Regions from separate parts of the Massilia sp. R2A-15 genome, predicted to be linked through region 1. Evidence: predicted binding sites of a transcription regulator. Region 1 holds the regulator's gene; the other holds the start of a gene.
What was found. The regulator LexA, encoded in region 1, represses DNA repair genes until DNA is damaged. The targets are predictions, from matches to a motif close to ACTGTATNNNNATACAGT.

Region 1 (4,521 bases):
AGTTCGGCCGGCGCCAAGCTGACGCTGGCCGACTTCGCCGCGTGGCGCAGCGCCACCGAGGCCTGGGTCAAGGACCACAACGACCTGGTCAAATCCTCCACCGCGAGCGATCGCAGCAATGAACTCGACGCGCGCAGGAACAACTACGTGCCTAACCGCAAATAGTGCCTCACGAACGCAGGTATCGATTCCTGTTGTCAACCGGCGTAAATGGTGGGAATATTAATGTTCCATTAATTCCGGAGGCGCAGCATGAAACGTTCGATTTTGTGTGCAGTGTTGATTCTGGCCTTCGGCGCCGCCGGTGCGGATGAACTGTCTGACGCTGCCGCTGCGCTGAACGCCAAGAACTATCCCCAGGCCCTGGCCTTGTATTCCCGCCTGGCCGGTGCCGGCAACCCCGAGGCGATGCTGCGCCTGGGCGAGATGTACTGGTACGGCGAAGGCGCGCCGCTCGACCGCGCCAAGGGCGATGCCCTGTTCGCCCAGGCCGCCGCCGCAGGCAACCAGGCTGCCGTCGCGGCCACCAGCCTCAGTCGCGACCGCCAGCAGCGGCTGGCCGACATCGCCTACTGGACCACCGGCTACGATGGCGCGGACCTGGTCGCCGGCAAGTTCAACTGCGTGGCGCCGGAGTTTCCTGAGTTCTCCCAGACCAAACGGGCGGTGACGGCGACCAGCGAGGCCGCCGACGCTTACACAGCCTGCTATAACGGCTTCATCGACCATCTCCAAAGCGTCATGCCGCCCGGAAAGGCCATCCCGGAAGCCGTGACGCTGCTGATGAGCGAGCAGGAACTACGCCAGGCCACCGAGCATCTGGGCAAGGTCTATGCGGCGGTTGCGGCCCGCGCCAAGCTGACGGCCGACCAGACACTCGAGAAGCGCGACAAATGGATGGCGAAAACCACCGATTACCTGACGACCCAGAAACTGCGCGAAAAACAGTACCTGGACGACATGGAAAGGCAGCGCGTGTCGAACAACGGGGCGATCGACATCGCGACCCGCGCGCAGCCCAGGAAGTAGGGGCGGCCTGTCGGCGACCGTTTGCCTCGAGCCAGCTTGAAATGCACCAAAAAAAGCGAAACTTTTAATCACCCTCAGGCATGGAGAACAGCATGAAACGATTCATTGCGGGCGTGTTCCTTATCGCGGGCGCGGCTACTGCTTGCGCAGCCGATCTCTCCGACGCGGCGAAAGCCTTGAACGGCAAGGATTATCGACAGGCGCTGGCGCTGTACACGCAGCTGGCGAACGCCGGCAATCCCGAGGCCGAGTTGCGCCTTGGTGAAATGTACTGGTACGGGGAGGGCGCGCCGCTCGATCGCGAGAAGGGCGACGCCCTGTTCGCCAAGGCTGCGGCGGCCGGTCATCCGGGTGCTGTCGCGGCGACCCGCCTGACCGGGCAACGCCAGCAGCGTCTGGCCGACATTTCGTACTGGACCACCGGTTACGACGGCGCCGACCTGGTTGCCGGCGAATTCAACTGTGTACAGCCAAAGGCTCCCGACGTGTCGCGGACCAAGAGCGAGATTGGCAAAGTGAGCGCTGCGTTCGAGGCCTACCGGGCCTGCTACAACGGCTTCATCAGCAATCTCGAAAGCGTCTTGCCGCCGGCTAAGCGCATCCCCGAGGATATTGCGCTGCTGATGAGCGAGCAGGAACTCGGCCAGGCGAGGGAGCACCTCGGCAAGGTGTATGCCGCAGTGGCGGAGCATGGCAAGCAAACCGCCGCGCAGGTGATGGCGTCGCGCGAAGCGTGGATGTTGCAGACCACCGCGTACCTGACCACCGAGAGCAATCGCTGGGAACAGCGCATGGCGGACATGGACCGGTACAGGCGCGACCACGCCATCTGGCGCGACTGGACGATCCGCAATGCGCCAGCTGTCACGATCCCAAAATAGCCATCAGCGATTTCAAGCGGCCCCGTAGCGAACGAAAATGTTCCGGGCGCTGCCGGCGCGGCGGATCGAGCCCGGTCTCGCTGAACTCGTGCCCACCGCCAGGATCAGTGCCAGGTGCGCATCAGGCCGACGGCGAGGCCCTCGAGGGCGAAGTCGTCCACCGAGGGATCGACCTTGATCACCTTGAAGTCCGGGTTCTCCGGCAACAACTCAATCAGCGATCCGGTCTTGCGGTAGCGCTTGACGGTGACGTCGTCGCCGATGCGCGCGACCACGATCTGGCCGTTCTTCGCGCTGTCGATTTTCTTCACCGCCAGCAGGTCGCCATCCATGATGCCGGCGTCGCGCATCGACAGGCCGCGCACCTTCAGCAGGAAGTCCGGCTTGGAGGAGAACATCGACGGATCGACGCTGTAAGTGGCTTCGACATGCTCGAGCGCGAGGATCGGCGAGCCGGCGGCAACGCGGCCGACCAGCGGCAGCGACATCATCAGCGTGGGCGGCGGCATGGGCATCGGCTCGGGATTGGCGGCGCCGACCAGGCGGATGCCGCGCGAGGTGCCCGGCGCGATTTCGATGGCGCCTTTGCGCGCCAAGGCTTGCAAATGCTCCTCGGCGGCGTTGGCCGATTTGAAGCCCAGTTCGTTGGCGATCTCGGCGCGGGTCGGAGGAAAGCCGGTGTTCTCGATTGCATCCCGAATCAGGTTAAGGATCTGTTCTTGCCGTGCGGTGAGCTTGATCATTGGGGTGCGGGTGCTGGTTATATGAACAGACTGTATTTTTGTACAGTATTTCGGCGAATGCAAGGGAAATTCACAAAAAACCGCATGAAGACCGGATTTTGTTCGATTTGAGGTGGGCGCCCATCACGCCGGCGCGGGCTTTTGGTGCTATCTTGGGAGCAGGAGGTCGTTATGCTTGAACTCAAATCGGATCGATCCCAGCGCGCAGATTATGATCAAGATCTGATGCTGTGGTACGAACAACAGCACGCCTTGCTGCGCCAGCGCCGCCTTGCCGAGTTGGACGTGGATCACCTGATTGAGGAACTGGATGACGCCATGGGTAGTCTTCGCAAGGAGCTCGCTAGCCGCTTGGAAGTGTTGATCATTCATTTACTCAAATGCGAATACCAGCCCGAACGCAAGTCACGCAGCTGGCTGGGTACGATCCATGAACAGCGCTCCGCGCTGGCTTTGCTGCTGGAAGAAAGTCCTAGCTTGGCGCCACTAGCGATGCAGGCGGCCGAAAAGAGCTATCCGCGGGCTGTTCGTGGCGCTTCCGTGCAAACCGGACTGGACCGAAAGATTTTCCCCGCGGCGATTCCCTATTCGCGCGACCAGTTGTTCGATGACGATTTCGTGCCTGCTCCGTCCAATTTCCCCGCGCCGCGCGCACCCTGACGCCACAAACCCGTTGCCACGGGCGCCACTCCCGCGCTATAATTGCCGGCTTTCCCTTCCCACACTCGTCTTGACGCCGAGGTGGGCTTTTGTTTTAAACGTCCCTAAGGAGTTATGCATGCGTCATTATGAAATCGTTTTTATCGTCCATCCGGACCAAAGCGAGCAAGTCCCGGCGATGATCGAACGTTACAAGGCCAGCGTCACCGCGCGCGGCGGTAACATCCATCGCGTCGAAGACTGGGGCCGTCGTCAGATGGCTTACTCGATCCAGAAGCTGCCTAAGGCACACTACATCTGCATGAACATCGAGTGCGACAACGAGACCCTGGTGGAACTCGAAACCGCATTCAAATTCAATGATGCCGTGCTGCGTCACCTCACCGTTAAGATGAAGAAGGCTGAAACCGCGCCGTCGCCGATGATGAAGTCGGTACAACGTGAAGACGCAGCCAAGAGCCACCGCTCGGAAGCTCCGGCCGCCGCAGTAGCACCTGCAGCCGCTGCCTGATTTTCGGCTGGAACCTTAAGCTGGTGAAGTGAATCAACTTCAGTTTGTAGCATCGATTTCGGAGCGCGACGTATTGCGCTACACCCCGGCCGGCGTGCCGATCGTGTCCGCCACCCTGACGCATAGTTCGCAGCAGGTGGAAGCAGGGGTGCCAAGGTTGACCGAGTTTGAAATTGCCGCGCTTGCCGCGGGCGAAATTTCAGGGCGGTTTGCACGGGCCGAGTTGGGCGCAGCGCACCAGTTCACGGGATTTCTGGCCAAAAAGAATCGCAACAGCAAAGCGCTGGTGTTTCACATCATTGATTTCAGTGCCGCCGCCTAAGCGGGGTACTTTTTAGATACAGGAGCCTAAAATGGCATTCGGTAAAAAATTCGACAAGAACAAGCTCAAGCTTAAAGAAAAGCGCAAACAACAGAACCCACTGTTCAAGCGTAAGAAATTCTGCCGCTTCACCGCAGCCAACGTGGAGCAGGTCGACTACAAAGACGTCGACACCCTGAAGGACTTCGTCCAGGAAAACGGCAAGATCATGCCAGCACGCCTGACCGGCACCAAGGCGCACTACCAGCGCCAGGTTGACACCGCCATCAAGCGCGCACGCTACCTCGCGCTGCTGCCATACACCGACCTGCACCACGCTTAATCGCTGCAGAGAACCTGGAGAAAAATATGCAAATCATCCTGTTAGAAAAAGTC
Region 2 (4,521 bases), 1.3 Mb from region 1:
GTGTACGTGGCGATGAACGGCCAGGTGTTCGCGTGGGATAACGTGACGAAGAACAAAGCGGCCGGAGTGTTCCAGCCGCTGTAAAACGGAGGCGGGGTCTGGTCCCGCGGAGCGACGGGGACGCCGAGTCCCCATCTTCGCGTGGACGTTCCAAAATGGGGTCAGGTCCGCAGGACCAGACCCCTTCACTTCGGCTTACGCCGTCGCTTCGCCGCCCAGCGCTTCGACGACGTCGGCCATCATCTGCGCCAGTTCGCCCGTCATCATCATCATGTCGTTGTCGAAGCGCTCGTCGTCGTTGCGGGTCGACGCGTCGTTTTCCTTGATCACGTCGAGCGGCTTGATGCCCTTGATCGCCAGCGACTCGGTCAGCACGAACGAGATCTTGTCGTTCCACGTCATCGCCAGGCGCGTGCACTGCTTGCCGGCTGCGATGTGGCGGCGGATGTCGTCCGCTTCCAGCGCGTGCTTCACGTAGCGCACCGCAGCCTTGCTCTCGCCGGTGGCGCGCAGCTCGGTATCCTGATCGACCGTGAAGCCGACCGGCGCCTCGTCCGTCTCCAGCCACGCCGTCATCACCGCAACCGGCGAGCGCTGCACGCGCAGGCTCTCGAGTGGCAGCTTGTCGACTGCTTTCAACAGCAGCTTGATCACATCGTCGGCCTTGGCCGGGCTGGCCGCATCGACCACCAGCCAGCCGTTCACCGGATCGATCCAGGTGTACACGTTGCTGCGGATGCTGAACGCGCGCGGCAGCAGTTCGTCGGCCACGCGCTCTTTCAATTCCTTCATCGCCTTCTTGCCTGGCGCGAAACCTTGTGCTTCTTCCAGTTCGGCCGCCTTGGCCTTGGCTACCTGGTTGATGACCGAGCCTGGGAGCAGCTTCTTTTCGGTGCCCAGCTGGATCAGCATCTGCTTGTTGACGACGTGGACCAGGCCGCCGTTCGGACGCGGCTTGTCCCAGCCCTGGCGCAGCAGTTCGTTGCTGGTGGCGGGCACGAAGCTGTTCGGCGCGAGGGCCGCTTCGAGTTGCTCAGGCGTGAAATTCCATGGTGCGGGCAGGCGGTAAATCTGGAGATTCTTAAACCACATAATTGTTATCCGATTGTGTCAGCATTACAGAAGGAACGACATTCTACACGCTCGCATGAGCCGGGAATCGTCGCTGTTGGGTAGAAAATGTTTACTTGAACTGGGTCTTGCGCGCGCCTCAGAGTTCTGCGCCATCGGCGAACAGGGACAGCTGCGCCAGCGTCTCCTCCTCACCCAGCCGCACGCCCAGGCCGAGCAGGCGCACAGGCATGTTCCGGCGCAGGAAGCCGGTTTCCATCAGGCGCGCGTACTGGGCGGGATCGGGCGTGATGCCGACGCATTCGACCGTGGTCTGCGTGAAATCGGCGAACTTGATCTTGGCGAACAGCTTGTGCACGTGGCGCTCGGCGCCGGCCCGCTTGATGCGTCCCAGCAGGCTCTCGTGCAGCTCGGGCAGCAGCGCCAGGCAGGCGGCGAGGTCGGGCACATCGGGCGTGTAGGTCTCCTCGACGCTGACCGACTTGCGTTCGCGCTCGTTCGACACGACGCGGTTGTCGATGCCGCGGCACAGGTCGTGCAGGCGCGCGCCGAAGCTGCCGAAATGGTGCTGCAGTTCCAGCATGGTCCAGCCGCGCAGGTCGTCGCAAGTCTGCACGCCAAGACCGTTCAATTTCGCCGCGGTGACCTTGCCGACGCCGAACAGCTTCTTGACCGGCAGCGCGGCCACGAAACCGTCCACCTCGTCGGGGCGCACCAGGCACAGGCCGTCGGGCTTGTTCCAGTCGCTGGCGATCTTCGCGACGAACTTGTTGGGCGCCACGCCGGCGGAGGCGGTGATGCCGACGGTGTCAAAAATGCGCTGACGGATCTCCTGCGCGATCAGGGTGGCGCTGCCCTTGCAGTGCGGCGAATTGGAGACGTCGAGGTAGGCTTCGTCGAGCGAGAGCGGTTCGACCAGGTCGGTGTAGTCGCCGTAGATGGCCAGGATCTGGCGCGAGGCGGCGCGGTATTTCTCCATGTTCGGCGGGATGACCACCAGGTCGGGGCACAGCTTGAGGGCTTGGGCGGTGGCCATGGCCGAATGAATGCCGTAGCGGCGCGCCTCGTAGTTACAGGTGGCGACGACGCCGCGCTGGTCGGGGCGGCCACCGACGGCGAGCGGCACGTCGCGCAGGGACGGATCGTCGCGCATCTCGACCGAAGCGTAGAAGCAATCGCAGTCGCAGTGGATGATTTTTCGGGCCGGAGCGTTCACGCGGGGACGAACTACTGTAAATGCATACAGTATTCACCGAAACGAGCTTTATTGCAAGTTGGCGCGGGGGTCTGGTCCTGCGGACCTGACCCCATTTTCAGTCGGCCGCCAAATCGTGTCGGGCGCCCAATCCCGATGCCGCACCTTCCATCACGAAGCGTCGATAGGCATGGATCGCTTCGTCTCGCTCACCGGAGAACTGACTCAGCACCCAATCTATCTGCAACCAGCGCGGCGCGGGTAAAACTCCACTGGTCATCGCAAAACTGCTCCACGGCCAATCGCCGGGCGCTCCCACGATGCCTGCACGCACGGGATTGAGCACGACATAGCGCATCAGTTCAATCAGATGCGCCTGCCGGTGAACCAGCTCGGAATGGTAGCGCGCCTGAAAAACGTGGCCCGAGCCTGCATGGCGATAGTTGAAGCGTTGGGTGTAAAGCCCGTTCAACTGACGCATGCCGCGCGCCAAGTTGGCTTCGGCCATCTCGACGACCAGATGATAGTGATTACCCATTTGGCAGAACGCATGCACCGACCACGCGTATTTAGAGCAAACACCGGAAAGTACGCGCAGCCAGTTCTGCCGGTCGATGTCGTCGCGGTAAATGGTTTCCCGGCGATCGCCGCGTGATGTGATGTGGTGGATTGCGCCGGGAAAATCGACGCGGGTCGGTCTTGGCATGGCATGCTCCGTCGGAGAGCAATGTTGGACGCGCGATTTGCTGATGAGTTCAAAAAAATGGGGTCAGGTTCGCAGAACCTGACCCCGATGCTGCAGGAGGCGCAGGTCCGACGGACCTGACCCCCAACGCAAATTAGAAGTTGCCCTTGAACTGGACGCCCACCGTGCGCGGCTCGTTGATGAAGCCGGTCAGGTTGTTGAAGTCGATGCCGCCGGTGATGCGGCGGGTGTCGAGGATGTTGCGGCCGAACGCGGCCACTTCATACTTGCCGTTGCCGAAGATGTAGCCCACGCGCAGGCCGCCTTCGGTCAGCGCCTTGCCAGTGAACTCGACCGACTCGTACAGGAAGAAGTTGATCTTGCTGCGGTACGACCAGTCGGTCAGCGCATACAGCTGGCCGTCGGCCAGGTTCCACTGGTAGCGCGCCGATGCATTGACGGTCCAGCGCGGCGCCTGCGGCAGCGGGTTGCCGTCGATGATCGCACGGCCGGCGCTGTTCACAGGGTCGAGCGGCGTGCACTTCGCGCCGCAGTTGGCGATCGACAGGCTAGGATCGCGGATCTCGGTGAAGTTGTAGCTGCCGCCGGCGCTGACCTTGAAGTCGCTGGTGACGAAGCCTTCGAAATCGAGTTCGGCGCCGCGGCCCTTGGTCTTGGCCGCGTTGATCAGGCGGTTCACGTTCGAATTGCCACCGACGACCGTCAGCTGCTGGTTCTTGACGTCGAAGTCGTACAGGCTGAACGCAACGCGCGCGCGGCGATTGAGCAGGTCGGCCTTGACGCCGGCTTCGACCGAGGTGATGGTCTCGGCGTCGGCCACGGTGATCGGCACCGCAGCCGATGCGGCGGCGATACTCGGCGCGCGGAAGCCTGTCGCCACGCGGGCGTACAGGTTGACGTCCTTGTCGAGCTTGTAGGTGCCGCTCAGGTCCCAATTGACCTTGTGCTTGCTCTCGTTGACCGAACTTGGGCCGATCTGCACCACATTGACCGCTTCCACCGTGCCGAAATCCTTCTGGTCGTTGGTGTAGCGCAGGCCGCCGCGCACGGTCAATGCGTCGCTGACCGCGTAGTTCAGCGAGCCGAAGGCCGCCCACGCGGTGTTCTTCTGGTGGCTGGCCAGGTGCGAGGTCTGTGCGCCGGTGGTGCTGTTGAAGTTGTTGCTGTAGCCGTTCGCGTCTTCATTGAAGTAGTACACGCCGGCCTGCCAGTTCAGCGGGCCGGCCGCTTTCGACTCGGCGCGGAATTCCTGGCTGTACTGCTTCAGGCCGGTGATGCCGCCACCGGTTTCGACCTGGAACGGGATGAAGCCCGGGCCGGCCGGCGTGCCGCCGTCGATGTCGCCGCGGCTGAAGTAGTGGTCGACGTGCTCGTAGCCGGTGACCGAGAACAGCTTGATCGCGCCCAGGTCCCACGACAGGCGCGCGTTGGCGCCGTTGGTCTTGAGGTTCTGGAAGTTCTGGCCATTGGTGACGATCTTGTCCGGATCGAAGCCGTCGACGAAGTCGTTGGTGCCCTTCTTGATCAGGTTGGCGCGGAACAGGCGCGC

Region 2: a site for LexA is predicted at 2,301-2,318, ahead of dinB (DNA polymerase IV). Genes of this name have one in related genera too.

What each region holds. Positions count from the first base shown of each region.
Region 1 covers NZ_CP131935.1:2,901,968-2,906,488, reverse strand. Annotated here, with positions in the region: gene Q4S45_RS13425 (tetratricopeptide repeat protein) at 1-165, shown strand, start outside; gene Q4S45_RS13420 (sel1 repeat family protein) at 253-1,029, shown strand; gene Q4S45_RS13415 (sel1 repeat family protein) at 1,122-1,910, shown strand; gene lexA (transcriptional repressor LexA) at 2,015-2,653, opposite strand; gene Q4S45_RS13405 (DUF29 domain-containing protein) at 2,825-3,313, shown strand; gene rpsF (30S ribosomal protein S6) at 3,432-3,824, shown strand; gene priB (primosomal replication protein N) at 3,853-4,146, shown strand; gene rpsR (30S ribosomal protein S18) at 4,178-4,468, shown strand; gene rplI (50S ribosomal protein L9) at 4,495-4,521, shown strand, end outside.
Region 2 covers NZ_CP131935.1:4,217,003-4,221,523, forward strand. Annotated here, with positions in the region: gene Q4S45_RS19410 (asparaginase domain-containing protein) at 1-84, shown strand, start outside; gene Q4S45_RS19415 (recombination-associated protein RdgC) at 196-1,092, opposite strand; gene dinB (DNA polymerase IV) at 1,211-2,224, opposite strand; gene Q4S45_RS19425 (transposase) at 2,385-2,972, opposite strand; gene Q4S45_RS19430 (TonB-dependent receptor) at 3,106-4,521, opposite strand, start outside.